One region of the Methylocystis sp. Uni0008 genome, then DNA from elsewhere that is predicted to be linked to it. Evidence: riboswitches for the same ligand, from Rfam matches in the RefSeq annotation. Region 1 holds a riboswitch; each other region holds the start of a gene.
The links. A riboswitch is a leader RNA that binds a small molecule or an ion and turns the genes downstream of it on or off. The one in region 1 is predicted to bind fluoride.
Positions count from the first base shown of each region.

Region 2: another riboswitch for fluoride. It lies ahead of AC0X69_RS12750 (efflux transporter outer membrane subunit); the one in region 1 lies ahead of AC0X69_RS22130 (DHA2 family efflux MFS transporter permease subunit).
Region 3: another riboswitch for fluoride. It lies ahead of AC0X69_RS01020 (hypothetical protein); the one in region 1 lies ahead of AC0X69_RS22130 (DHA2 family efflux MFS transporter permease subunit).

Region 1 is NZ_JBXEJH010000003.1:70,332-78,253, reverse strand. Features, by position in the region: gene AC0X69_RS22155 (phosphate-starvation-inducible PsiE family protein) at 1-14, shown strand, start outside; gene AC0X69_RS23470 (transposase) at 408-2,066, shown strand; gene AC0X69_RS22145 (TniB family NTP-binding protein) at 2,035-2,916, shown strand; gene AC0X69_RS22140 (TniQ family protein) at 2,913-3,800, shown strand; partial or broken gene AC0X69_RS22135 (chemotaxis protein CheB) at 3,888-3,977, opposite strand; gene AC0X69_RS22130 (DHA2 family efflux MFS transporter permease subunit) at 4,022-5,587, opposite strand; fluoride riboswitch at 5,703-5,762, opposite strand; partial or broken gene AC0X69_RS22125 (IS701 family transposase) at 6,062-7,293, opposite strand; gene AC0X69_RS22120 (hypothetical protein) at 7,253-7,922, opposite strand, start outside.
Region 2 is NZ_CM166370.1:2,557,616-2,565,537, reverse strand. Features, by position in the region: gene AC0X69_RS12780 (methyltransferase domain-containing protein) at 1-419, shown strand, start outside; gene AC0X69_RS12775 (ABC-type transport auxiliary lipoprotein family protein) at 443-1,039, opposite strand; gene AC0X69_RS12770 (MlaD family protein) at 1,136-2,041, opposite strand; gene AC0X69_RS12765 (ABC transporter ATP-binding protein) at 2,014-2,868, opposite strand; gene AC0X69_RS12760 (MlaE family lipid ABC transporter permease subunit) at 2,876-4,024, opposite strand; gene dgcA (N-acetyl-D-Glu racemase DgcA) at 4,225-5,208, shown strand; fluoride riboswitch at 5,262-5,323, shown strand; gene AC0X69_RS12750 (efflux transporter outer membrane subunit) at 5,368-7,008, shown strand; gene AC0X69_RS12745 (HlyD family secretion protein) at 7,037-7,922, shown strand, end outside.
Region 3 is NZ_CM166370.1:204,883-212,804, forward strand. Features, by position in the region: gene AC0X69_RS00995 (bile acid:sodium symporter) at 1-331, shown strand, start outside; gene AC0X69_RS01000 (EamA family transporter) at 387-824, shown strand; gene AC0X69_RS01005 (sulfite exporter TauE/SafE family protein) at 832-1,605, shown strand; gene AC0X69_RS01010 (cation:proton antiporter) at 1,750-2,976, shown strand; gene eno (phosphopyruvate hydratase) at 3,282-4,571, shown strand; gene AC0X69_RS01020 (hypothetical protein) at 4,728-5,174, opposite strand; fluoride riboswitch at 5,217-5,287, opposite strand; gene AC0X69_RS01025 (formylmethanofuran dehydrogenase subunit A) at 5,533-7,173, shown strand; gene AC0X69_RS01030 (HAD-IC family P-type ATPase) at 7,244-7,922, opposite strand, start outside.

The DNA of each region.
Region 1 (7,922 bases):
GCGATGGCGGCTAAGCGATGCGATCCTTTTCAATGACGAGTTCGATCTCGTTCTCCGAACACCGGACGTGTGTCTGGATCCGGCTTCTTCCGTGACCAGCGAGGCCGTGTTTGAGCGCGTTGATCGTCCCTTACCGACGACAACGAGCCCCCCGATACACTTGGCGCGCGCAGTCAATCTCAACATCGCCGTCAAAAGCCGAATGCAGGATTTCAGCGACAAGCCTAACGAATGCGCCGATGTCAGGAGCCATTTTGGCCTGACAATGCGCTTATAGGAAAATCAATGATTTAATCGAAGCCATCATGGCTGGGAATATCCATTTAATTTGACAATATGGCTTGCAAAAGCCGCTTAATTTGAGAATTTGAAGCCGTAACCTTTTTCGAAAAATCCGACAGGCGGCGATGGGCGGCGAAGACGACTTTCCTGACGATGAGGAGGCTTCTCGGCGCCGGGAAGAAGGCTGTCGGCGCGAAGAGGCAATTCGTGACCTACTGAAGCGGCACGATGACAAGAGGCTCTCGATCGGCGCCGTCGATGAAGTCGCGCAGGAATTGGGCGTCAGTCGATCAACGATGTACCGCTTGATCACCGCCTACCGAGCCAAGGGCACGGTGTCGTCAGTCGAACCGCGCGCGCTAGGGCGACGCAGAGATACCCTCGTGTTGGACGACAAGCGAGAGAAGCTCATTGCTGCGACAATCCGCGAAATTTATATGAAGCCCGAGCGCCCGACCATGACATATCTGATCGAGCAAGTGCGGGCGCGGTGCGCGCAAAAAGGCTTGCCGCTTCCAGACCGCCGGACAATCAAGGCGCGCGTCGATCGAATTGATCGACGAACTGTTGCTCTAAAGCGCAAGGACCTAAGAGGCGCCAAAGCCACAAAGGCCGTGCTGGGCCAGTATGTGGCGTCGCGACCGCTTGAGGTCGTGCAGATCGATCACACTGAAGTCGATGTTTTCCTGGTCGATGAAAAGACAAGGGAAACAACGAAAAAGCGACCTTGGTTGACGCTCGCTATCGACGTGTTCACGCGCATGGTCGTTGGATTTCATTTGTCGATGGACAAGCCGTCGCGCGTCTCACTCGGCCTCTGCATGTTGAACGCGGTTTACGATAAGAGCGCGTGGCTGAAGGAGCGCGAGATCGACGCGTCGTGGCCGGCCGCCGGATTACCTGAGGCCGTGCACGCGGACAATGGCGCTGATTTTCGCAGCCGTGCTTTTGCATGGGCCTGCCGCGAAGAGGGCATCAAGCTCATCTTTCGGCCCCCAGGCGCTCCTCATTATGGCGGGCACATTGAGCGCCTTATTGGAACGATGATGGGGCGCGTGCATTTTTATCCAGGATCGACTTTCGCCAATCCAATCGCCCGCCAAGGCAACAAACCGGGGCGCTTCGCGGCGATGACATTCCGCGAATTCGAATGCGCGTTGGGATGGGAGATCGCGGGGCGCTACAACGAGGAAATTCACAGCGCCCTGCTCCGCCCGCCCATCGCTGTATGGCGCGAACATGAGGCTTCGCTGGCGTTGCGCATGCCGAAAGACCGAATGGCGTTTTGGGTTTCGTTCCTGCCTGACGCCCATCGTACGCTCAGGCCAGACGGAATCTGGCTCCATGATATTCCCTATTGGTCGAATGCGCTCTCTGGCCTGGTCGGACGCGCGAAAGACGAGCTTCTCGTCAAATTCGATCCGCGGGACGTTTCCCGAATATTCGTTCAACACCCCGATGGGCGCTTTTTAGAAGCCCGCGCGCGACCTCTTGGCTTCCCTGTCATCAGCCTGCGGGAGTGGAAACAAGGTCGGAAAGCGCTGGGTGGGAAAGGCCGTAGGGAGCGGAACGACGAGCAGATCACCAAGACCGCGCTGACGCAACGCAAACTGATCGACGAAGCCATCGCTAAGACCGCCGCCGCACGACGGGCGCCGATCAAAACAAAAAATGGGGATGGCGTGGATTTCGGCTCGATGAGCGGCATCGACTCGCGCATACCAACTGTGTTGGAACTCGTGGAGCGGCAACGTGACCGGAACACCCGACCATCTGACGGATGACGCCGGCGCCGTTTTGGCCGAGGGCATTGACGAACGCATTTATTTTATCCGTTCGAAGCGATGGATCGCTTATCCGAAAGCGCTTGAAATACTTGGACATCTGAACGCGCTGCTCAAACATCCGCGGACAACGCGGATGCCGTCTTTGGCTGTTTTTGGCGACAGCGGCATGGGCAAATCCATGCTGGTGGAAAAGTTCAAAGACGACTACGTGCTCAGCGCCCGCGAAAAGCCACACGGACCAAAGGCGAAAGTGGTGGTTGTCGAACTGGCGGGGCGACCAAACGAACGCCGGCTCTTCGCGCAAATTCTCGCGGTGCTCGGCGCGCCCCTGAACGCACGCGCTACAATCGTCGAACTCGAAAGGACCACGGTCCGTCTGCTGGATGACCTCGGGGTCCAGGTGTTGGTTTTGGACGAGATCCACAACGTTCTCGCCGCCTCCTGGCGTGACCAGCGCGTCGTTTTCAACACGCTTCGCTATTTGAGCAATGAACTGAAACTGTCTCTGGTTTGTTTTGGGATCATGGAAGCACGCCAGGCGATCAATGGCGACGTTCAATTGGCGCGACGCTTCGACTCCATCTCCTTACCGCGATGGATAGCTGACAAAGAGTTCGAGCAGCTCATTCTCGCCATCGTGCGAAACCTGCCACTGAAAGAACCTAGCGTCCTGACGGTGAAAGGCTTGCGGCGCATTCTCTTGGTCAGCGGTGGAGTCAGCGCACGGATATTCCGCATGCTGAATGACGTGGCGATCGAAGCCATCGAAACTGGCGCCGAACGGATCACCGACGAAGCGCTGGAACGCTACAAACCCGTGGGGGAGGACGAGGCGGCTTTCCAATGATCGACGACGAGGACGACGCTCATAGGCCGTTGCCAGTGGTGCTGAGGCCGGTCGACGACGAGCTGCTCTCGTCGTGGTTGGCGAGGCACGCGGCCTACTATGGGGTGTCCAAGCCGTTTTTCGCCAAATGGCTGATGCCCGGCACACGCAATCTCTCGCTTCTCGACTATCGGCTGGGGTTAGCGCAGGTCGCGCGATTATCTGAAAAACTCCGATGCGATCCGATCGCGCTGATCGAGATGACGTTCATTGAAACGCCAGCAGGTTCCGCCGAATTAATTTGCCGCAACAGAGCGCCGCAGATTTGCCGACCCTGCGCAGACCGGCACGCGCGAGACGGAGCGTCCGGCGCGGTCCCGAAGCATTGGCGAAAAGCCTGGCGCATCACCTGCCCCGCTTGCGGCGCGCCTTTATCGGATACGAGCGAGCGCCCCGATACTGGCGAAACATTGCAGGACACGAGCCCCTTCGCTGATGTGTGGAAAGAAGCTGTTGCCGGCGAGGCAATCGTCGAGCGCTTCCTTCGTGGCGATAACTCGTTCGATTATTCGCCGATCGCGCTCATGCGCGCGCTGCTCGTGCATACGTGGCGGCCATGCGGCGCTAATGGCCGTGAACCTGCAGCCGGATGGGCGCTCGGCACGATCTTTCCCGAATTCGACAATCTTGCGCGGCCAATCAAACGCAGGATCAATCATGCGGCTGTTGCGGCTCTTCCTATCTCGTTCCGCCCGGCGCTTTTGGCTGGCATCTCGCAAGCGATCGCCAATCCCGCCATCGTCAACGCGGTTCGAGATGAGACGACCCTGCGAGGGCGAAGTGCATTCGAGCGCCTATGCGAGACAGCTCGTCTCGAAGCTCAAGCCGCGAAGGAAAGCCATTAAACGTGAGAATATTAAAGGTCGATATTCTCAAGTTTAATGGCTTTTCCGATTCGAAATTGGATATCTCAAGCCAAGATGGCTCCCGACAGCGGTATAAGAATGTCCGACCTGACAACGGAATCGTAGCGACGGCCGCCGGTCGATTTCCGACATGACTCCCCCACACGTCGGACATGAGAATCACGCCCCTATCTCCGTCGCAATCATTCTCAAACGGTCTCTCAGGGCTGCTCCATCAGCTCCTCGGCCGAAAGCCGCGAGAGCGACTGTTTGCGCTTCTTGGACGCGTAGCTTGGATAGGCGAGCCAGACGACTCCCGAGAGCAGGACGAAAGCCATCGCGCCGAACAGAAAGACGTCGTTGAGCGCCAGGATCGCCGCCTGCTGTCGAATGAGCTGCGCCGCGCGGCTCTGCGCGGCGGTGGGCGACATGCCCATCGCCTGCATGCGATCCAGAAACGAGGCGAGCAGATCGAGCGAGGCGAAGCGCCGTCCGCCGAAATGATCGGCGAGATCGAGCTGATGGAACGGCGTTCGGCGGAAGAAGAGAACGCCGAGCAGCGAGATGCCCAGGGCGCCGGCCACGGTGCGCAGCATGGCGAGTTCTTCCGCAGCGCGGATCAGTCGCTCGCCGGCGAGCCCGGTCATGGCGAGCGTCGCAAGCGGCGCAAAGAACATGGCGAGCGAGAAACCGAAAAAGAACATCGGCGTCTTCACGTCGTCGAAATAGGCGTTCTTGTCGTATTGGCCGAGCCAGACAAAGGTCACCGCCAGACCGACGAAGTTGAGGAACACGATCAGTCGCGCGTCGACGTTCCTCGTGATTTCATGCACCACGGCCGCGGCCGCCATCGCCAGAAAGATCATGATCAGATAGACCATGCCGGCAAGCGAGGAGGTGTAGCCGAGCAGCACCTGCAGTTGCACGATGAACACCGAGAGCAGGCCCTGAATCACCAGAAAGCCGACGATCGAACAGAATGTCGCGATGGCGAAGTTGCGATGCAGAAACAGACGCAGGTCTAGCGCGGGCCGCCGCTCTCCGAACTCCCAAAAGACGAACATCGGCAGGGCCAGCAGCACGACGAGCAGCAACCATCCGAGGAGAGGCTCCGCGAACCAGTCGAAATCATTTCCCATGTTGAGGATCGTCTGCACGCCGAGCAGGACCGTGGCGAGCAAAATGAAGCCGATCGTATCGAAGCGCGTCATGCGGCGCTGAAAGCCGCGTCTGTAGAACAGCGCCGAAATGATCGCCGCCACCGGCAATACGACCAGGACGTTGGAATAAAACAGCCAGCGCCAGTCGAAATATTCCGCCCAGAAGCCGCCCATGAACACGCCGATGGTGAAGGGCGCCATGCTCATGACGCCCCAGAAGCCGACGCCGAGCGTGCGTCGGTCATCCGGATATTGCGCAAGCGTCACCGATTGAGCGAGCGGAAGGGCGACGCCGCCGGCAAGACCAAGGAGAAAGCGCATCGGCGCGAAAAACCAGATCGTTTCGCTCGCCGCGCACATCACCGAGAAGATGGCGTAGAAAATGAGCGCGCCGACCAGCACGCGATAGTCGCCAAAGCGTCCGGAGAACCACCGCGACAATGGCAGCCCGAGCGCGATTCCCACCATGTGGTCGGTGGTCGCCCAGGTGCCGAAGCTCGGCGTCACGCCCTGCAGACTGCCGGCGGCATAGGGCGCGAGCACCGTGTAGCCCGGAACGTTCGAGAGCATGACGACATTCGCCGTCCCCGCCGCGCCATTCAGCAGCAGGAATCGCCAGCCTATCATTCGGGCCGGCCTATCCATGATCGCCACCCTCGCTCCGTTCTATAATCGCTACTGGGCGGTATTACGCGACATCAACCGCGGTTGTCGACTAGAGCAACGACGGAGTCCGACACAATGTAGAGCAGGGGTCATCAGCCGCAGGCGGTTGAGCGCGAACTCTATCGCCGGGACAAGGATAACTGAATCGGACCTAAGCCTGTCAATGGTGAAAGTAGCAGGAAGAACATCAGACGGGACGCCATCCTTGGCGAAAGACAGAAAATTGCTCACCGATCACGCAAGCTGCATCTTTGCCGTCTTCATCGGCTAATTGCGTGCCTGTTGTTGGATTCAAAATTGGCGGGTTGATACAGAGGCTTGGCAAAATGGTAACGTGGCTGTTTGCTATTAGTATCAGCCTCAGTCATCTTCGTCCCCGCCATCGTCATCTGCTATTTCATGGTCGGCAAGTCGTTCTGGATCGTATTCCTAGCACTACTTTGGCAGTTTATGTTCGAGGGCTTTGTCGATGAGTCTCTCACAATACGGACATGCCGGGCGAAGAGGTCGAGAATGGCCTGACGAATGGCCGGCATGCTCGGTTGTGGCGGCGGTCCCCCGACTCTTTTTTTTCCGCCCCGCAGCTTTGAGGCGGCGAGACTGGAGGAAGGCGTAGGCGATCATTGTCATTAAGGCGTGTCGATGCAACCCGGTCCAGGACCGACCTTCGAAGTGATCGAGGCCGAGTTCCTCCTTGAGCTGCTGATGCGCCTGTTCACAAACCCACCGGGCCTTGATTGTCGCAGCGAGCTTTTTCAGGCTCACATCGCCCGGCAAGTTCGACACATAGTATTTTTGTTCGCCGGTCGACCGGCGTTCGCCAACGAGCCAGACCTCGTCGCCCGGCGTGCACTGCATACGATTGTCGCGCATGCGGTGTTTATGCCCATCCGCAACGCGAACACGACGTGCAGCGAAGAGACATGTCAGCCGGCCTTTCGTGCCCCGCCGCCAACTGACCTTTTGCCATTTGACGTTGGCCAACGCCGCTTCAGCCGAGACCGGCGGTTGATCAGGGATATGGTATTTGCGGCGCTTCCCTGCTTTTGCGACAGGGAAAACCAAGGCGACGTCAGCCGGGTAGACGTTCTGGCGTCGCGACAGCCCCACCGCCCACAGCAGACCACGCGCGCTCAGCGCCTGACGGAAAGGCCCGCTGGAGCCGTAACCTGAATCAGCAAGGATGCAGCCTCGCGCGCTTGCACCATGCGCTCGGGATCGCTTGCCCAGCTTTCGGGCAGGAAGAGCCGCAGGCCCACCATCACCGGAACCTCGCGCGACGCCAAAGTGAGCGACACCAATGACTGGCAATTGGCGGTCTTTCCAAGGGACGAGGCGTATTGCGGCGCAACGCCGACCGAGTGCGCGCCTTTTTTCGGCAACGCCGTATCGTCGACGATCAACCACGCGTCGGCGCCGCCGACCATCCTATCGGCTTCGGCGAGCAGCGCCTTCTCCAGCGGCGCGGCGTCCCATACGCCGCTGGCGATGAAGTGATGAAGCTGATCGTATCCGACGCCGCCGTCGCGCGCCGCCATCGGCTGCATGCTCTTGCGATCCCCTGCGCCGATCAACCCCGCGACATAAGCCGGGCACATCCGCGCCCGCGTCTTGTGTCGAAGAGCGCTAATAAAAGGCGCCAGCCACCGTTCGAGATCGGACTTCCAGCTCCCCTCCATGGTCGGCCCTCCAAATCGCCGACCTCCTATGAATCACGCAAAACGAACCGACGGAATCTGGAGGGTTGAACGCAGACCAGATGAAGGTGGTTGCAGGCGGGCGGTTGTCGACCAGCGGCTCGCTCGGCCAGTTGTTGGTGTAGGTGACGCGGCTTCCCGGCCGATCCGTGGTCGCGGCCCAAGCGGTCCACCAGAAGAAGGCGCCTAGCGCCCGCCGATTAGCGGCGTCGGCGACAGTGCCGTTCTTCATTGCGTAGTTCTCGCGAAGTTCCGCACTGCGCGGATCGTCGCCGAACAGGCTCTCATAGTGGCTCGAGACGAGGACGATCGCCTGAGCGCGCTCGTCAGAAACAGTGATTGCCCCAGTTGTCGGATCGAACGTGTTTCGCCTCATCATCGGGCGCAGCCGTCCCCGCAGAGAACTCTGCTGCTCCTCGCTGAGATCAGCGTAGCGGCCGGCCGCGAACTCGCGGCGAGCCCAGGCGTCCAGGATGGCGACGAGCTCTCGGTGCTGCCAGTCGGCGGTCCAGTCCGGCGCGACGTAGCCGCCATGGCCCCAGACGGAGCCGAGTTGCATGCCGCCGATCGACTGCCATACCTGCCGGCCGCGCTGGATG
Region 2 (7,922 bases), on a different replicon from region 1:
GCGAGGCGCTGCGCGAAATGGTCCGGGTGACGCGCAGGGGCGGCAGAATCGTCGTCGCCGAACCCGATTGGGGAACATTCTTCGTCTACAACGGGGATCTCGAAACCGGCGCGAAAGTCGCCGGATTATGGGAAAAGTCCTTCGCCAATCCCTACATCGGCCGCGAGATCGGCCTGCTGCTCGAAAAGTGCGGCGTTACGGACATCGACTGCCGGGCCCATGCGCTCGTCGTCAGAAGCCTCGACGCGGCGGAGATCATCTTCGATCTGACGCGCGTGACGGAAAATTGCGTGTCGGCGAGCGTCCTGACGCGAGAGGAGGCGGCACGCTGGCGGGAGGCGACCCATGTGGCCTGCCAGAGCGGCGGCTTTCTCACTTGCCTGAACATCATTCTCTGGGAGGGATCGATCCCGGAATAAAACGCTGCGATCCGCCGCCGTCTCTACAACCGAGCGCGCGTCCATTGCCCGATGCGCAACGCGATGCGCGCCGCGGCGTCGGCCAGCGCGCGCGCCGCCGGCGAGCCGATGTGCGCCGGCGCCGGCGTTTCTTCGACGAATATCCGCGCCGCCCTCGCCCGGCCGCTTCCCGCGTCGACGAGCTGAACGGAAACCTCGACGACGGCCAGATTGCGGGCGATGTCGATCTCGAAACGCCGCACATCGGTCTGCAGCTGCGTTTGCGCGCCCATGTTCGAAGAGGCCGACAGTCCGCACTGCTGCAGCGATTCGATGAGGCGGCGCTGAAAAAGCCGCGGCAGCGACTCCGACCACTGGACGCCGGGAAGGACGGCCACGCTGTCATCGCCGGCGCGAACCACGATGCGGTCCGACGCGGTCGGAGCGATCGCGGCGGGTTCGGCCACGAAGACCGGCGGGCCGCCGCGCAACGCGACGCTTCGCAAAGCGACCGGCGCGGTCGTCAGATCGAAGGTCTCGCGCGGCGCCTGGGCGCAGGCCGTCGCGAGCAAAGCGAGCGACGCGATCACTGTCGCTTGCGCGGCCTTGCGATGCGCCGCCGTGGACGCCTTCAGTTTCATGCCGACCCGTCGCCCCATTTCGCCCGCGCGCCGAGTCGGGCTACGCCGTCTTCTAACCGATCCGCGCACCGCCTCAAAGCCACGCTTGCGATCGTTCTAGTTGCCTTGATACTCGGGCACGGACTGGGACGGTCCGAAGATGAACTGTGACGGGTTTTTTTCGACCGAACGCAGCGTGCGGTCGAATGTGCCGATGGCCTTGCGCCCATCCACCGCGAGCTGTTCATATTCGCGCAGCCCCGTCGCGGCGAAACGGTTGATGCGTTCCGACGCCCCCGCGATGTTGCCGGTGATGGCCCTGATCTGCCTCGGGTCGATGGCCTTGATCGTCTTCTCGCCGGCCGCCAGCACCTTGTCGAGCCGCGCCGCCACCGGTTTCAACGACTGAGCGACGTCGGACGCGTCGCGGATGAAGGTCGCGATCGAAGCGGAGTTGTCGGCGAGAGTCTTGCTGACCGTTTCAGCGTTTTTCAGCGTCGCCGTGATCGAAGGACCGTTGTCGTCGATGAGCTTGTCGAGTTTCGTGAGGAGTTCGGCGGCCTTCGTCGACAGGTTCTGAACATTGCCGATCAAATTCTGGATTTCGGAGCGCTCGGCCTGAATTTGCGGGTATTTCTGGCCGTCTTGCGCGGTCAGAGGCGGCGCGCCAGGCGTGCCGCCGACAAGCAGGAGGTCTGAAACGCCCGTGAAGCCGCGCGTCTCGAGGCGTGCGCGCGTGTCGGCTTTGACCGGCGTTCTGCTGTCGATCCTGACCAGCACGTCGACCTTGCTCGGATCCTGCTCGGAAATGCCAAGATGCGTGACCTCGCCGACTTTCACGCCGTTGAACAGCACCGAGGAGCCGCGGGTCAGCCCCGAGACCGCGCCGCTGAAGACAATCTGGTAGGTTTCCTGACGTCCAAGCTGGCTTGGCCCGGAAAACCAGTAGACGAAGAGAAAGGCGGCGAAGGCGACCGCCAGCGTGAAAGCGCCGATCAGGGCGTAGTTGGCGCGGGTTTCCATTGTTCGTCCTTCTGCTCAACGCGCGCCGCCGTCAGTCGGCCGCCGCGCACGCCGTGGAAATAGGCTTTCAGCCACGGGTGATCGGATGCGAGCAAAGTTTCCAGCGGCCCTGCGGCGATGACCCGACCTTCAGCGAGCGCCGCCACCCTGTCGCAGATCGAATACAGGCTGTCGAGATCATGCGTCACCATGAAAACGGTCAGCCCGAGGGTCTGCTGGAGCGTGCCGATCAGCTCGTCAAAATCTGCGGCGCTGATCGGATCGAGCCCCGATGTCGGCTCGTCGAGGAACACAAGCTCGGGATCAAGCGCCAGGGCGCGCGCCAGGGCCGCGCGCTTCACCATGCCGCCCGACAATTCTGACGGAAATTTGTCCGCCGCGTCGGGGCCTAGGCCTACAAGCTCAAGCTTGAGCATAGCCAGCTCGTCCATAAACCGTTGAGAAAGCTCGCGCGTTTCGCGCATCGGCATCTGGATGTTCTGCTTGACGGTCAGCCCCGAAAACAGCGCGCCGTTCTGAAACAGCACGCCCCATCGTTGCTCCAGAGCGCGCCGCTCGTGCGGCGCCAGCGCGTCACGATCCTGCCCAAAAACCCGAATGGAGCCGCCCCGCGTCGGGACGAGCCCTAGAATCGCGCGGGTCAGCACCGATTTTCCCTGCCCCGATCCGCCGACGAAGCCGAGCACCTCGCCGCGATAAACGTCGAGATTGAGCCCCTTCATGATGTTTTTGTCGCCAAAACCGACGACGAGGTCGCGCACGCTGATGATGACGTCGCGGTTAGGGCGTTGCGCGGCGCCGTTTGCGTGAGTCGAGGTGCTGGTCATCGCGCGCTCAATAGTCGATCGACGCAAAAAATATGGCGAACAAACCATCCATCACAATGACCATGAAGATGGATTTGACGACGGAGGACGTGACCTGACGGCCGAGCGACTCGGCGGAGCCCTGCGTCGCGAGCCCGTCCATCGACGCGATGAGGCCGATCACCAGCGCCATAAAAGGCGCCTTGATGATGCCGACGAGAAAAGTATGCAGCGCGATCGCCTCTTTGAGCAATGACGCGAACGCCACGGGGCTGATCCCGCCGTACCACCAGGACACGATCATGCCGCCGAAGAGCGCCGCCATATCCGCGATGAAGGTCAGAATCGGCAAGGAGATGACGAGACCAAGCACGCGCGGCGCGATGAGCACCTCGGTGGGGGAAAGTCCCATCACCATCAGCGCGTCGATCTCCTCGCGCATTTTCATCGAGCCGAGTTCTGCGGTGATCGCTGAACCTGATCGGCCGGCGATCATGATCGAGGTGAGCAGCACGCCGAGTTCGCGCAAGACAAGAATGCCGATCAGGCTCACCGAGTAGCTGGACGCGCCGAACTTGAGCAATTGAAAGATGCCCTGCTGCGCGACGATGCCGCCGACCAGCACGTTGATCAGCACGATGATCGGGACGCTGCGAAAGCCGACAAGTTCGATTTGTGCGACGAGCGAGGTCAGCCTGAACCGCTGCGGGTTGGCGGCCACATAGATCATCGACGAGACGAATTCGCCGAGAAAGCTGACGCCGCGATAAAATTCGTGAAGCGCGTCCACCATCGACTCGCCGAGGTCCGCAAGCAGAGCGAAGATGATGTTCAACCGCGGCCGCGAGGGCTCAACGAAGGCGCGATAATGCGTTTCTTCGAGCAGGGTCAGATATTCGGGGCGCACATGTTCGAGCGCCACGGCGACGTCGCGCCGCGCGAGTTCATGGCGCGCGCGATTGATCAGCCAGGCGCCGGCCGTGTCGAGTTGCGAGACCTGGGAGAGATCCAGGACGACCATTCGGTCGCGACGCGCCTCTTCGTCGATGCGACGGCCCTCTTCCTCGAGTCGCTGCGAGGCCACGAGAACCCAGTCGCCGGACAGCGCCAGGCGCACGCCATCCGCAACCGGCTGGCGCGTGACTTTCGGCGGACGCTGCATCGCGACGACGGTCATCGGGCATCGCTCCGCGCTGGCGTCAACAATCGGCACATCGATGGCGTCATCCTATCCGCCGATTATGGCGCGCCGCCGACGCCGAGAGGCGCGCGCCGCTTGCAAAACCGTCATAACTTCGTGAATTGGCGTCAGCAAGCGCGCCGGCGCACATCGGCGCGCCAAGCGCGCGGCGCGCGCTAAGAGCGCCGGAGAGACATGTGAAGCGAAATTTATCAGTCGCCGTAGAGACTTATCCGATCGCCGGCCGCTTCGTGATTTCCCGCGGCGCCAAGACCGAAGCCGTCGTCGTGACGGCGACTTTGACCGAGGGGGACGGCGTCGGGAGGGGCGAATGCGTGCCTTACGCCCGCTACGGCGAAAGCGTCGACAGCGTCGTCGCGGCAATTGAAAGCGCGCGCGACGCTCTCGAAGCCGGGGCCGATCGAGACGCTTTGCAGCGCCTGATGCCGGCCGGGGCCGCCCGCAACGCCGTCGATTGCGCGCTGTGGGACCTCGAGGCCAAGCTTTCAGGCGTCCCGGCCCACATCGCGGCCGGTTTTGGGACGCTCGCGCCGCTCGTGACGGCCTACACTCTCTCGGTCGGCGCGCCGGACGAGATGCGCGCCGCGGCGGAGAAAGCCGCGGGCCGGCCATTGTTGAAAATCAAGCTCGCCGGAGAGGGCGATGAGGCGCGCCTCGGTGCGGTCCGCGCCGGCGCGCCAGATTCGACTCTCATCGTCGACGCCAATGAATCATGGGACGCGGAAAGCCTCGTCCGCCGGCTCGCCGTCTGCGCCGATTTCGGCGTCGCGCTCGTCGAGCAGCCTCTGCCGGCGGGTCGCGACGAGGCCCTCGCGTCCGTAGCGCGCCCTGTGCCGATCTGCGCCGACGAGAGCGTGCATGACCGCGCCTCCCTCCCGCCGCTGAAAGGCCGTTACGACGCAATCAACGTCAAGCTCGACAAGACCGGGGGCCTCACCGAAGCGCTGGCGCTTGCGCGCGCGGCGCAGGAATTGGGCTTCTCTGTAATGGCGGGCTGCATGGTGGGAACGTCGCTTGCCATGGCGCCGGCCGTCCTGGTGGGGCAGACGGCCGCCTACGTCGATCTCGACGGGCCGCTGCTTCTCGCCCGCGACCGTAATCCTCGCCTGTCCTACGAGGGCTCGACGCTCATGCCGCCCGCGCCGGAGCTCTGGGGATAGCGAGGCCGTCGCCGCTGGACTCATTGACCTATAGCTCGGTCGTCAACTAAAATTTAACCGATGGGGATGGGGTTCCCCCGATAACCGCCGAATGGCTGATGACTCCTACGAACTGGCCGCCACGCTCTTCGATCGCTGGCGCGGTGTAGGAGTGTGCTCTTGCGAGAAGCGCCAGCAGCCCGTCGTGCGCCAGCCGGCCTGCGCCCTGGCCGAAGGCTCCCCACCGCCGTGCGCATGGGCGCGATTCGGCTCTGGACACGCCGCCGCCTGTTGTTCTGCGTGGCTCCAATCGCGCTTCTCGTCGCCGGCTGCGCGCCGACCGCGCAACTGGAGCGCGCGCAATTTCTCGGCCCGCCGGCCATGGAGCGCACGCTCGCGAGATCCGGTCTCAAGCCCGCAGACGAAACCAGCTGGCCGCATGAGGAATGGTGGCGCGCCTTCTGCAGCGCCGAACTCGACGCCGTCATCGACAAGGCGCTGCACGACAATCAGAGCCTCAGAAAAGCCGAAGACTCGCTGCGCGCAGCCGACGCGCTCGTGCAGGTCGCCGGCGCGCGGCTTCTGCCCGAGGTTCAGGCGACCTTCGGCATGCGGCAGTCGCGCAATCCGCTGCATGGCGTCGTCGCCTCCTACAATCCGGCGCAAGGCGGATTGCAGAAGACCATGGCCTTCATCAATCCGCTCGTCCTGACCTATGAGCTGGATTTCTGGGAGAAGAACCGCGCGATTCTGGACGCCGCGATCGGCGAGTCCGCCGCCCAGGAGGCCGAACTGGAGCAGGCGCGGCTGCTGCTGACCGCTTCGGTCGCGCGCGCCTATCTTCGCGGCTACGCCGCGGCGCGCCAGCTCGAGGTCGCGAAAGCTTTGACGCGCATGCGCCGCGACCTGGTTTCGCTTGCGGACGCCCGCTATCGCGCCGGGCTCGACTCGCTCGATGGGGTGCAGATCGCCCGCGCCGAATACGAGAACGCCGTCCGCCGCGAAGCCGCTGTTCAGGCGTTTCTGACGCTGCAGAAGGATGCGCTCGCCCGTCTCATGGGCGAAGGTCCCGACGCGGCGCAGGATCTTTACACAGCGCGACGAGCCCCGACGCCGGCCGCGCCGCCACTGCCACGCAGCCTCCCGATCGAACTCCTCGCGCATCGGCCGGATCTCGTCTCGGCGATGCGCCGCGCCGAAGCGGCGGCCGCGCGCGTTCACGTCGCCAAGACGCTTTTTCTTCCCTCGATCGATCTCGCGATCACCGGCGGTTTCGAGGGTTCGGTGACCTCGACGAAAATCAGCAAGCTCGCAGGGTATCTGTTCACGCCTTCGGCGATCGGCTACGCGGTGTCCCCCACCCTGCGCCTCCCGATTTTTCAGGGGGGCCGGCTCAGCGGAAATCTGGAGTTTCAGCGGGCCGACTATGATCAGGCGGTCGACTCCTATAACGAGACGCTGCTGCAGGCCGCCCAGCAGGTCGCCGACGCCGTCGCCAATCTCAAGCGCGCGGGCGCAGAATATGAGGCGCAGAACCGTTTGCTGCGCGCAGCGCGCGCGCAATTTGATCTCGCGCAGTCGCGACTGCGCGACGGTTTGAAAGATCGCCGCGAAATCCTCGCGGAGCGGACCGATCTTCTCGAAGCCGGCTTTGGACAGCGCGCGCTGGAAGGCGACAGGCTCGTCGCCGCCGTCGACCTTTACCAGGCCCTCGGCGGCGGTTATGCCGGCGGTCCGCCGCCGGCGGCGCCCAAACCCGCGCCTGAAAACGATCCGCTGACGCCCGCCGTCGACGTGATTCAGTCGCTTGGCGGCGGCTGAGCGGCCATAGAAGAACGCGAAACGATCGATGGCGCTTTCCCGAAAGAGCATCCGCTCCCGCAGAGAGTTTCTGCTCAAGATCGTCATTGCGGCGGTCTTGGTCGGCGCGCTGATCGCCCTCTCGCGATGGTATTTCCATGAGCGCGACTGGGTGACGACCGACAACGCCTTCGTCACAGGCAACATCATTCCGGTCAAGGCTGACGCGACCGGCGTGGTCGCCGCCGTTCTCGCCGAGGAAACGCAGCAGGTGAAGAAGGGCGACGTGCTCGTTCGCCTCGATGGCCAACGCGCGAGAGCGGCGCTCGCGCAGGCCGAAGCCGAACTGGGTCGCGCCGTCCGGGCCGTGGGCGCGCTCTACGCGCAGCGCCGCCAGGTCTGCCAGAAGGTCATCTCGCGCGCCGCCGTCCGGGATAGGACGCGTCATGACCTCGCAAGATACAGGCAGGCGGCGGCGACCGGCGCCTCGTCCCGACAGGTGTTGCAGAACGCCGAGGATCAGCTCGCCGCGCAGGAAGCCGATCTGCGCGAGGCGCAGTCGGAATATCAGGCGATCGAGGCGCGGGTGGTCGGCGTCACGCGCCTGAATCATCCGGACATCGAGGCCGCCAAGGCGAGATACACCGACGCCTATATCGAATACGTGCGCCAGAATATCCGGGCGCCGGCGACCGGCTACGTCGCGAAGCGCCGCGTGCAAGTCGGCGATCGGGTGCGCCCAGGCGATTCGATTCTCAACATCGTGCCGCTCGATCACCTCTGGGTCGAAGCGAATCTCTGGGAAAACAGAATGGCGCGGGTCCGTCCCGGACAGCCGGCGATCATCAAGGTCGATCTCTATGGATCGAACCAGATCTATCACGGCGAAGTGGCGGGACTCGTTCCGGGCTCTGGCGCCGTCTTCGCGACGCTTC
Region 3 (7,922 bases), on a different replicon from region 1:
GTTCGCGGTGATTGTCATTGTCAGCGTGCTTTGCGTGGCAGGGTTCGGATGCGGCTTCCTGCTTTCGCGCGCGGTTCGCGCTAACCGGTCGGAAACGGCGTCGCTCATGTTCGCGCTCGGCATGAACAATAATGGCGCTGGACTTGTTCTCGCCTCGTTGGCGTTGGTGGATCATCCGCAAGTCATGCTCCCGATCATTTCTTACAATTTGGTCCAGCACCTTTTTGCGTCGCTCGTCGATTTTTGGCTGCTGCGCGTTGGCTTTCGATTACTCGTCGGGGATGGCGGCGACGAGCAAGCGCAGTCGCGATTGAGGATTCCTGGATCTTGAGCAAGACAACGCGCGTCGGCGCAGCCTCGAGAGCTGCCGAATGGGAGGTCGGGGCATGAACCAGTTTCTGGGTTCTTGGCAGCTCTGGGCGTGTTTATCGGCGGCCTTCGCCGCGCTCACGGCGATCTTCGCGAAGATTGGAATTGAAAACGTCAATTCTGACTTCGCCACATTTATCCGCACAATCGTCATCCTTGGCGCGCTCGCCGCTTTTTTAGCCGCGACGAGCCAGTGGCAACGCTTCGATTCAATTTCCGGCCGCAGCTATTTGTTCTTGGTTCTATCCGGCCTTGCGACTGGCGCTTCTTGGGTTTGCTATTTTCGCGCATTGAAACTGGGGAATGCGTCCCAAGTTGCGCCGATCGATAAGTTGAGCGTGGTGCTGGTGGCGATATTCGGCGCGCTGCTGCTTGGAGAACGACTAACCCTCGGAAACTGGCTCGGCGTCGGCCTCATCGGGATCGGCGCGATGCTCGTGGCCTATAAAGCCTGAATCGGCCATGTACTTCGATTGGCTCATCGACCACGGACAAAGCGTCGTATTCAGGGAAAGCCTTCTGACATGGTTGGTCCTGATCCCAATCGCGTTGGTGGCAGGCACGATTGGCGGCACAGTCGGATTTGGCAGCGCCGTCATTCTTATCCCCATTTGCGTATATTATTTCGGGGCATCTCCCACAGTCCCAATCCTCACAGTCGCGGCGCTCCTTGGTAATCTCTCCCGCGCGGCCTTTTCCTGGCGTGAGACGGATTGGCTGGCGTGCGGCGTCTACGTGGCGGGCGCCCTCCCTTCGGCCATCCTTGGCGCGCTGATATTCATTGAAATCGACGCAGCACTCATTCACCGGCTCTTGGGCTTGTTCATTCTGTTGATGATCCCTGCGTCGCGCCTGATGGCGAGATTCGCCAAGAAAGTAATGCTTTGGCAGCTATTCCCAATTGGCGTCGCGATGGGATTGCTGTCGGGCGTCGTTGGCACAGTGGGGCCAATCAATGCGCCGTTTTTCCTTGGCTATGGCCTCGTGAAGGGCGCTTATCTCGCCACAGAGGCGTTGGGCGCCGCCGCGGTCCACTTAACCAAATCGCTCGTGTATGGCCGATTTGACGCTATTGACCCTGTTTCTCTTGCGACTGGATTGACGATCGGGATGGCGCTGATCGGCGGTTCCTACCTTGGTAAGCAGATCGTCAATCGCATCGATGCCACCCGCTTTCGGAACCTGCTCGAGCTGATGCTCGCGGTGGCAGGGAGCTTGATGCTGTTGGGATATTGATCCTGTGTCTTTCCATAGGCGCGTGGGTTTCGTTCGAATATCGCGGGGCTTGCTCGCAAGCTCCGCTTCATAGTCCGAAGGATGTCCGCCATCGACCGGGCTCTGGCTCACATTCTTGGTTGAACAACATAAGGAGGACGGAACATGGCGGCAGTTTGGGCGCAAGTCGCGATGGTGTTTGGTCTGGCGCTGGTCGCCAGTCTGATCGCGCATCGCTATCGTTTTTCAACGGCACTGGTGGAAATTATCGTTGGCATGGTCGCGGGCTCCATCCTGGCCGCAATTGGCGGCTATGCCGCTTTCTCCGTTCAGGAGCCGTGGGTGAAAGCCTTCGCCGGCATTGGGGCGATATTCCTCACCTTCCTTGCTGGCGCCGAACTTGATCCAGACGTTTTCCGGATGAAGTGGAAAGAGGCCGCCGCCATCGGCGTGGCGAGCTTCCTCCTGCCTGCAATCGGGTGCTGGGCGGCCGCGCATTACCTGCTCGGCTGGGAAAGCTCCCCCGCCATTCTCGCCGGCATCGCGCTTGCGGCCACGTCGGTCGCTGTCGTCTACACAGTGATGATGGAATATGGCTTCAATCGCGTTGAGTATGGAAAGACGATTCTCGCCGCCTGCTTCATTACCGACCTCGGCACTGTGGTGACTCTTGGGCTCGTCTTTGCGCCGTTCACTTGGAAGACGCTGCTATTCATGGCCATACTCGCCGCGGCGTTCATCGGCCTGCCGAAAATCACGCCACGCGCTTACGCGCTCTTTGGCGGCAAGCCGTCGGAATTCGAAGCGAAGTTTTTGCTTTTCTGCTTGATGGCTCTTGGCGCTCTTGCCGTCTGGGCGGGGAGCGAGGCTGTTCTGCCAGCCTATCTCGTCGGCATGGCCCTCGCGGGAAGCGTGGGGCGCGACGCTGCACTCATCAAGCGTCTCCGCACAATTACGATCGGTCTGTTGACGCCATTCTATTTCATCCGCGCAGGCTATTTCGTGTCGATTCCTGCCGTGCTGATGGCGCCGTTCGGAGTGATCGCTCTCATCGCCGTTGAGATCGCGACCAAGATCGTCAGTGTCTATCCGGTCGCCAAAGCCTTTAAGGCGCCGCATAAGGACGCGATGTATACAACTCTCCTGATGGCGTCCGGTCTGACCTTTGGCACGATTTCGGCGCTCTTTGGGCTCTCCAACAAGATCATCGACGACGGACAATATTCGACGCTTGTCGCAGCCATCATCGGCACGGCTATCATTCCGACTTTGATAGCCAACAGATTCTTCCTGCCGCGTCATTTGTTGCCAAAAGACGAGGCCGAATTGCACACACCAGCACACGAAGCCGAGGTCGAGGAAGCGTTGGATGACTCCGAAGTCCGTTCTTAGCAACTGCCGAGAAGTGATCAGCGGCGATCCTAATTGCGGCTTGCGCTCGTCGACCTATGTTTCGAGCGTGATGACCTCAATCTTTGACGCGAAAGCTGGCGCTTCCAGTTCTGGAACGGTCGACCACGCGCTATCCAAGCGCACGGGCAAATGAGGAGCTAAGCCCTGTCCCACCAGTTTAATCGCCTCAGTTACCAGCTGAAACGTGGCGTTGATGCTTGGCGGGTTTCCTGCAGATAATCGCGACGCGCGATCCGCGCGTAGCAAAAGTCGCGAAATAAGCTGACGTTGAGAGGGAAGGAATCATGTCTAGAATCGAATCGGTTCGCGCGCTCGAAATCCTCGACTCCCGAGGTAATCCTACGATCCGGGTGCAATTATCTCTGGATGACGGGGTAGTCGCGACCGCCTCCGTGCCTTCAGGCGCGTCCACGGGCGAGCACGAAGCGGTGGAGCTACGAGACGGGGAATCTCGTTTCGGCGGTAAGGGCGTTCGCAAAGCCATTGAGAACGTGCATGAGGTGATCGCTCCGGCGCTCAAGGGTCAAGATCCCACCCGCCAAGCTGAAATTGACGCCTTGTTGCTGGCGCTCGATGGAACTCCGAACAAAGCCAAACTCGGAGCAAACGCGATACTCGGCGTTTCGATGGCCGTCGCCAGGGCTGCAGCTCTCGCCTCCCGGCTGCCGCTTTATGCTTATCTAGGTGGCCCAGGAGCAACGCGCCTGCCGGTTCCCATGATGAACATCATTAATGGCGGCAAGCACGCCGACAATTCGGTAGATTTTCAGGAGTTCATGGTGATGCCGGTCGGGGCCTCAACCTTTGCGGAGGCGCTGCGCTACGGGACTGAAACCTTTCACGCATTGGCGAGGATTCTGAAAAAAAAGGGCTACGCAACCTCGGTTGGCGATGAAGGCGGATTTGCCCCAAACCTCGAAAGCAACGAACAGGCGTGCGAGATAATTGTCGAAGCAATTTGCGCAGCAGGCTACGAGCCAGGACGCGACATTGCCCTCGCACTCGATCCCGCTGCAAGTTCATTTTGGACGAGCAATGGGTACGACCTTGCAAAGTCTGGCCAGGGACGCAAAACCAGCGACGAAATGATCGCGCTTTATCAGGGCTGGGTTGAGGCTTTCCCCATCGTTTCAATCGAAGATGGATTAGATGAAAACGACTGGTCCGGCTTTGCGCGCCAGACCGCGGCGCAAGGTCATCGAATCCAAGTCGTCGGCGACGACATTTTCGTGACCAATCCCGCTTTCATTCGTCGCGGCATCGCAGAGAAAACAGCCAACGCCGTGTTGATCAAACTGAATCAAATCGGAACGCTCAGCGAGACGATGCAAGCAATTGCGCTATGCCGCGAGGCCGGATGGAACTATGTCATTTCGCATCGCTCCGGCGAAACGGAGGACACATTTCTTGCTGATTTTGCCGTGGCGATGGGCGGCGGCCAGATCAAGACTGGCTCTGCCTGCCGTAGCGAACGCGTAGCCAAATACAATCGCCTTTTGGAAGTCGAGTCGGAACTCGGGAAAGCTGCTGTGTTCAAGTCGCCGTTCGCATCAAATAGCAGCTCCCTTGACTGAACCCGCGCTCTCAAACCCGCGCATCCGAAGCCAGACTCGTTCGCCGCATTCGCGTAACTAGAGACTGCGACTCTCGCTCTTGCCTCGCAAGAAAACCAACACCGCCCGAGATCTTATTAAAATCGCGCATAGGATGGAGCTCAAAATCAACAGGAGCTATTCAAAGCTCATCTGGATTGTTGTGATCGTCCGGTCGAATGGACCCGTCGGCGCATAGCAGAATGGGTTTGTCGCTACTGGTGCGTCTTTACAGTGCCTGTGGCCGCCGTCCCATTCATATCCCGCCGCTTCCATGCAAGCGGTGATTGCGTTGTGAATGATCGAGGGATCAGCGCCGCGTCGCGCTTCGGGGTGCGCCGACTCCCCTTCCAACTCACAAGCGGACGTCTGAACCTGTTGAGCCTTAAAGAATGAGACGGCGCTTCCAGCCAAAATGATTTCCAAAACACCTATGACGATGGCGCCCCCGGCCAGGGCCGCTATCGCCTTAGCCGTGCTCGTGACGAAGCGAATGTTAATGAAATAGAGGCCACCTAACGCCAACAGGCCACAACCAAGGACCAGGGCGAATGGAACGACAAAAATTGCGAGATCTTGATTCACGACATGACTCCTACTCTCTGCGCTCACGAATGCTCGCGGCGCCAGTTCGTAGGAGTCATCAGCCTTTTGGCGGTTTGTCGGGGGGGGGGGGGGACTCCATCCCCAGCACCAAGACTTAAACGATGACGCGCTAGGCCGTCAATAATTTCCGATAGCAGCATCTGGCGCGCTCGGTGGACTCTATGCTGTCTTAATCGAAGCGGGGCACACTTTGCATCTGGACTATATAGAGGTAGCGAGCGAGCCTTATGGCGGTCGAATTGGTTAGTTGTCGCCGTCAGTGAAGGCAAAGCTCCGCACCTTCTTAGCGTTGGCGGCATAATGGCAAAGCAAGCGCTCAGCTATGGGAGGAAGCGTTATGTTGACACGTCTCCGTGGCGGCTATGTCATTGATCCGGTCAACGGAACCGATGCTATGGGCGACCTCTGGTTTGAGGACGGCAACATCATCGCGCCGCCACAAGACTGCAAGGCGGACCAGGAATATGACGTCTCCGGGCAAGTCGTCATGGCTGGCGCGATCGATATCCATTCACATATCGCCGGCGGAGGCGTGAATACGGCGCGCCTCTTGATGCCGGAGTCGCACCGCGCGCATCGTCCGCGACCCAAGGGAACGCCGCTTTCCGACGTCGGCTGGACGGCTTTCGAGACGGGTCGCCTTTACGCCCAGTTAGGATACACCACGGTCATTGAACCTGCGATCCTTCCCCATCACGCTTTGCACGCCCATCTCGAGCTCGCCGACATCCCGATTATCGATAAGGGCTTTCTGGCCGTTCTCGGCAACGATGACTTCCTGTTGAGCGCCCTTCGTGATCGAGAAGGCGAGACTGCAATCGTCGATTACATCGGCGCGACGCTGGAATCGACCCGAGCGATTGGCATCAAATGTGCAAATCCCGGCGGCGTCTGCGCCTGCAAGCAAAATCTTCGCACCTTCTCACTAGACGACAAGGTGCCGGAATATGGGGTCTCTGCGCGCGATATTTTTACGCGCTTGCAACGCGCGGTGGCCGCGACAGGGATACCTCACCCTCTGCATTTGCACATGAGCAATCTCGGCCTTGCAGGAAACGTCGAAACCGCGCTTGCAACCATCGACGCGGCGCAGGGCTTGCCGCTGCATCTCGCGCACGCGCAATTCTATTCCTATGGCAAGGAAGGAAAGAATGGTTTCTCGTCCGCAGCCGCCCGATTCGCCGAGAAGATCAACGCCAATAAGAATGTCACCATGGACGTCGGCCAGGTGATGTTTGCCGACACGGTGACGATCTCGACCGATGTCATGAAACAGTTGAACAGCCTGCCCGGCGGTCGTCCGAAGAAAGGCGTGATTTTTGACGGGGACAGCAATGGCCTGGGCGTGGTGCCCTATTCCTATCGCGTCTCCGATTTTTTCAACGCCGTGCAATGGGCCGCGGGGCTAGAACTATTCTTGCTGACCGACGATCCGATGCGTGTGTTCTTCACGACGGATCATCCAAACGGCGCGCCATTCACGACCTATCCGGAAGTTTTCGCCTTGTTGATGAGCGCCGACAAACGCACGCAGTGGATGTCGCGCTTACCGGCGGAGGTGTTGGAGATGACCAGTTTGCCCTCAATCACGCGGGAATACACCTTATACGAAATCGCTACCATGACGCGTGCCGCGCCGCGCAAGCTTTACGGGTTCAAGGATCGCGGAGAACTCGGAACCGGCGCGGTCGCCGATATCGCGGTCTATAAGCCGCAAAGGGACAAAGCGGCGATGTTCCGCAACGCAGCCTATGTCTTCAAGGATGGCCAACTCGTTGTACGCGATGGCGAAGCGCAGCGCTTTACGCGCGGAAAAACATTGTTTGTCCACCCGGATTACGATCGCCAGATCAACAAACGCCTCGACGCCTATTATAACGACCTTTACGGCCTTCCGCGCTCCATGTTCGAGGTGCCAGACAAGGCGCTTCCGAATAGGAACTTTTTTGCGAAGTTCCCTGCGACAACTGACGGCTAAACTGATCTCGAAGCAGGGCCCACAAGGCGGTTCGACGAGTTTCGTGCTTGCGAGTATCTCTTCATGCTCCTCAGATTCCCCACCGGCGCACAAACCATGTTTTCACAAAATAGGTGATCACGCCATAGGCGAGCAGCGTAGCCGCCAGGATGAGCCAATACAACGGAGGCAACGGTGTGAACTTTAATGCTTCCCCCATTGGGGTAAACGGCAGGATGGCGCCGACCCCGCAAATAATCGCCGAAGTGGCGATGAGCGCGGGGCTCGCGCGACTTTCGATGAAAGGAATTTTTGCTGTGCGGATAACATGAATGATGAGGGTTTGACTCAGCAAGGATTCCACAAACCAACCCGTTTGAAACAATGAGGGATGGTTCCAACCATCGAACAGATTGAGCATGACAAAAAATGTCGTGTAGTCGAAGATCGAACTGACTGGCCCGATAAACACCATGAACTTGAAAATATTATCGATGTCCCATTTCCGCGGGACCGCGAGATAATCCTCGTCGACATTGTCCGTCGGGACCGCCGTTTGCGAGAAATCGTAAAGGAGGTTGTTCGCGAGAACCTGAATCGGCAGCATGGGCAAGAACGGAAGGAACAGGCTTGCGCCGAGAACGCTGAACATGCTGCCGAAGTTCGAACTCGCGCCCATCTTGACGTATTTGACGATATTTCCAAAAACCTTCCGGCCTTCCAACACGCCTTGTTGAAGCACCAACAGGCTCTTTTCCAAGAGGATGATA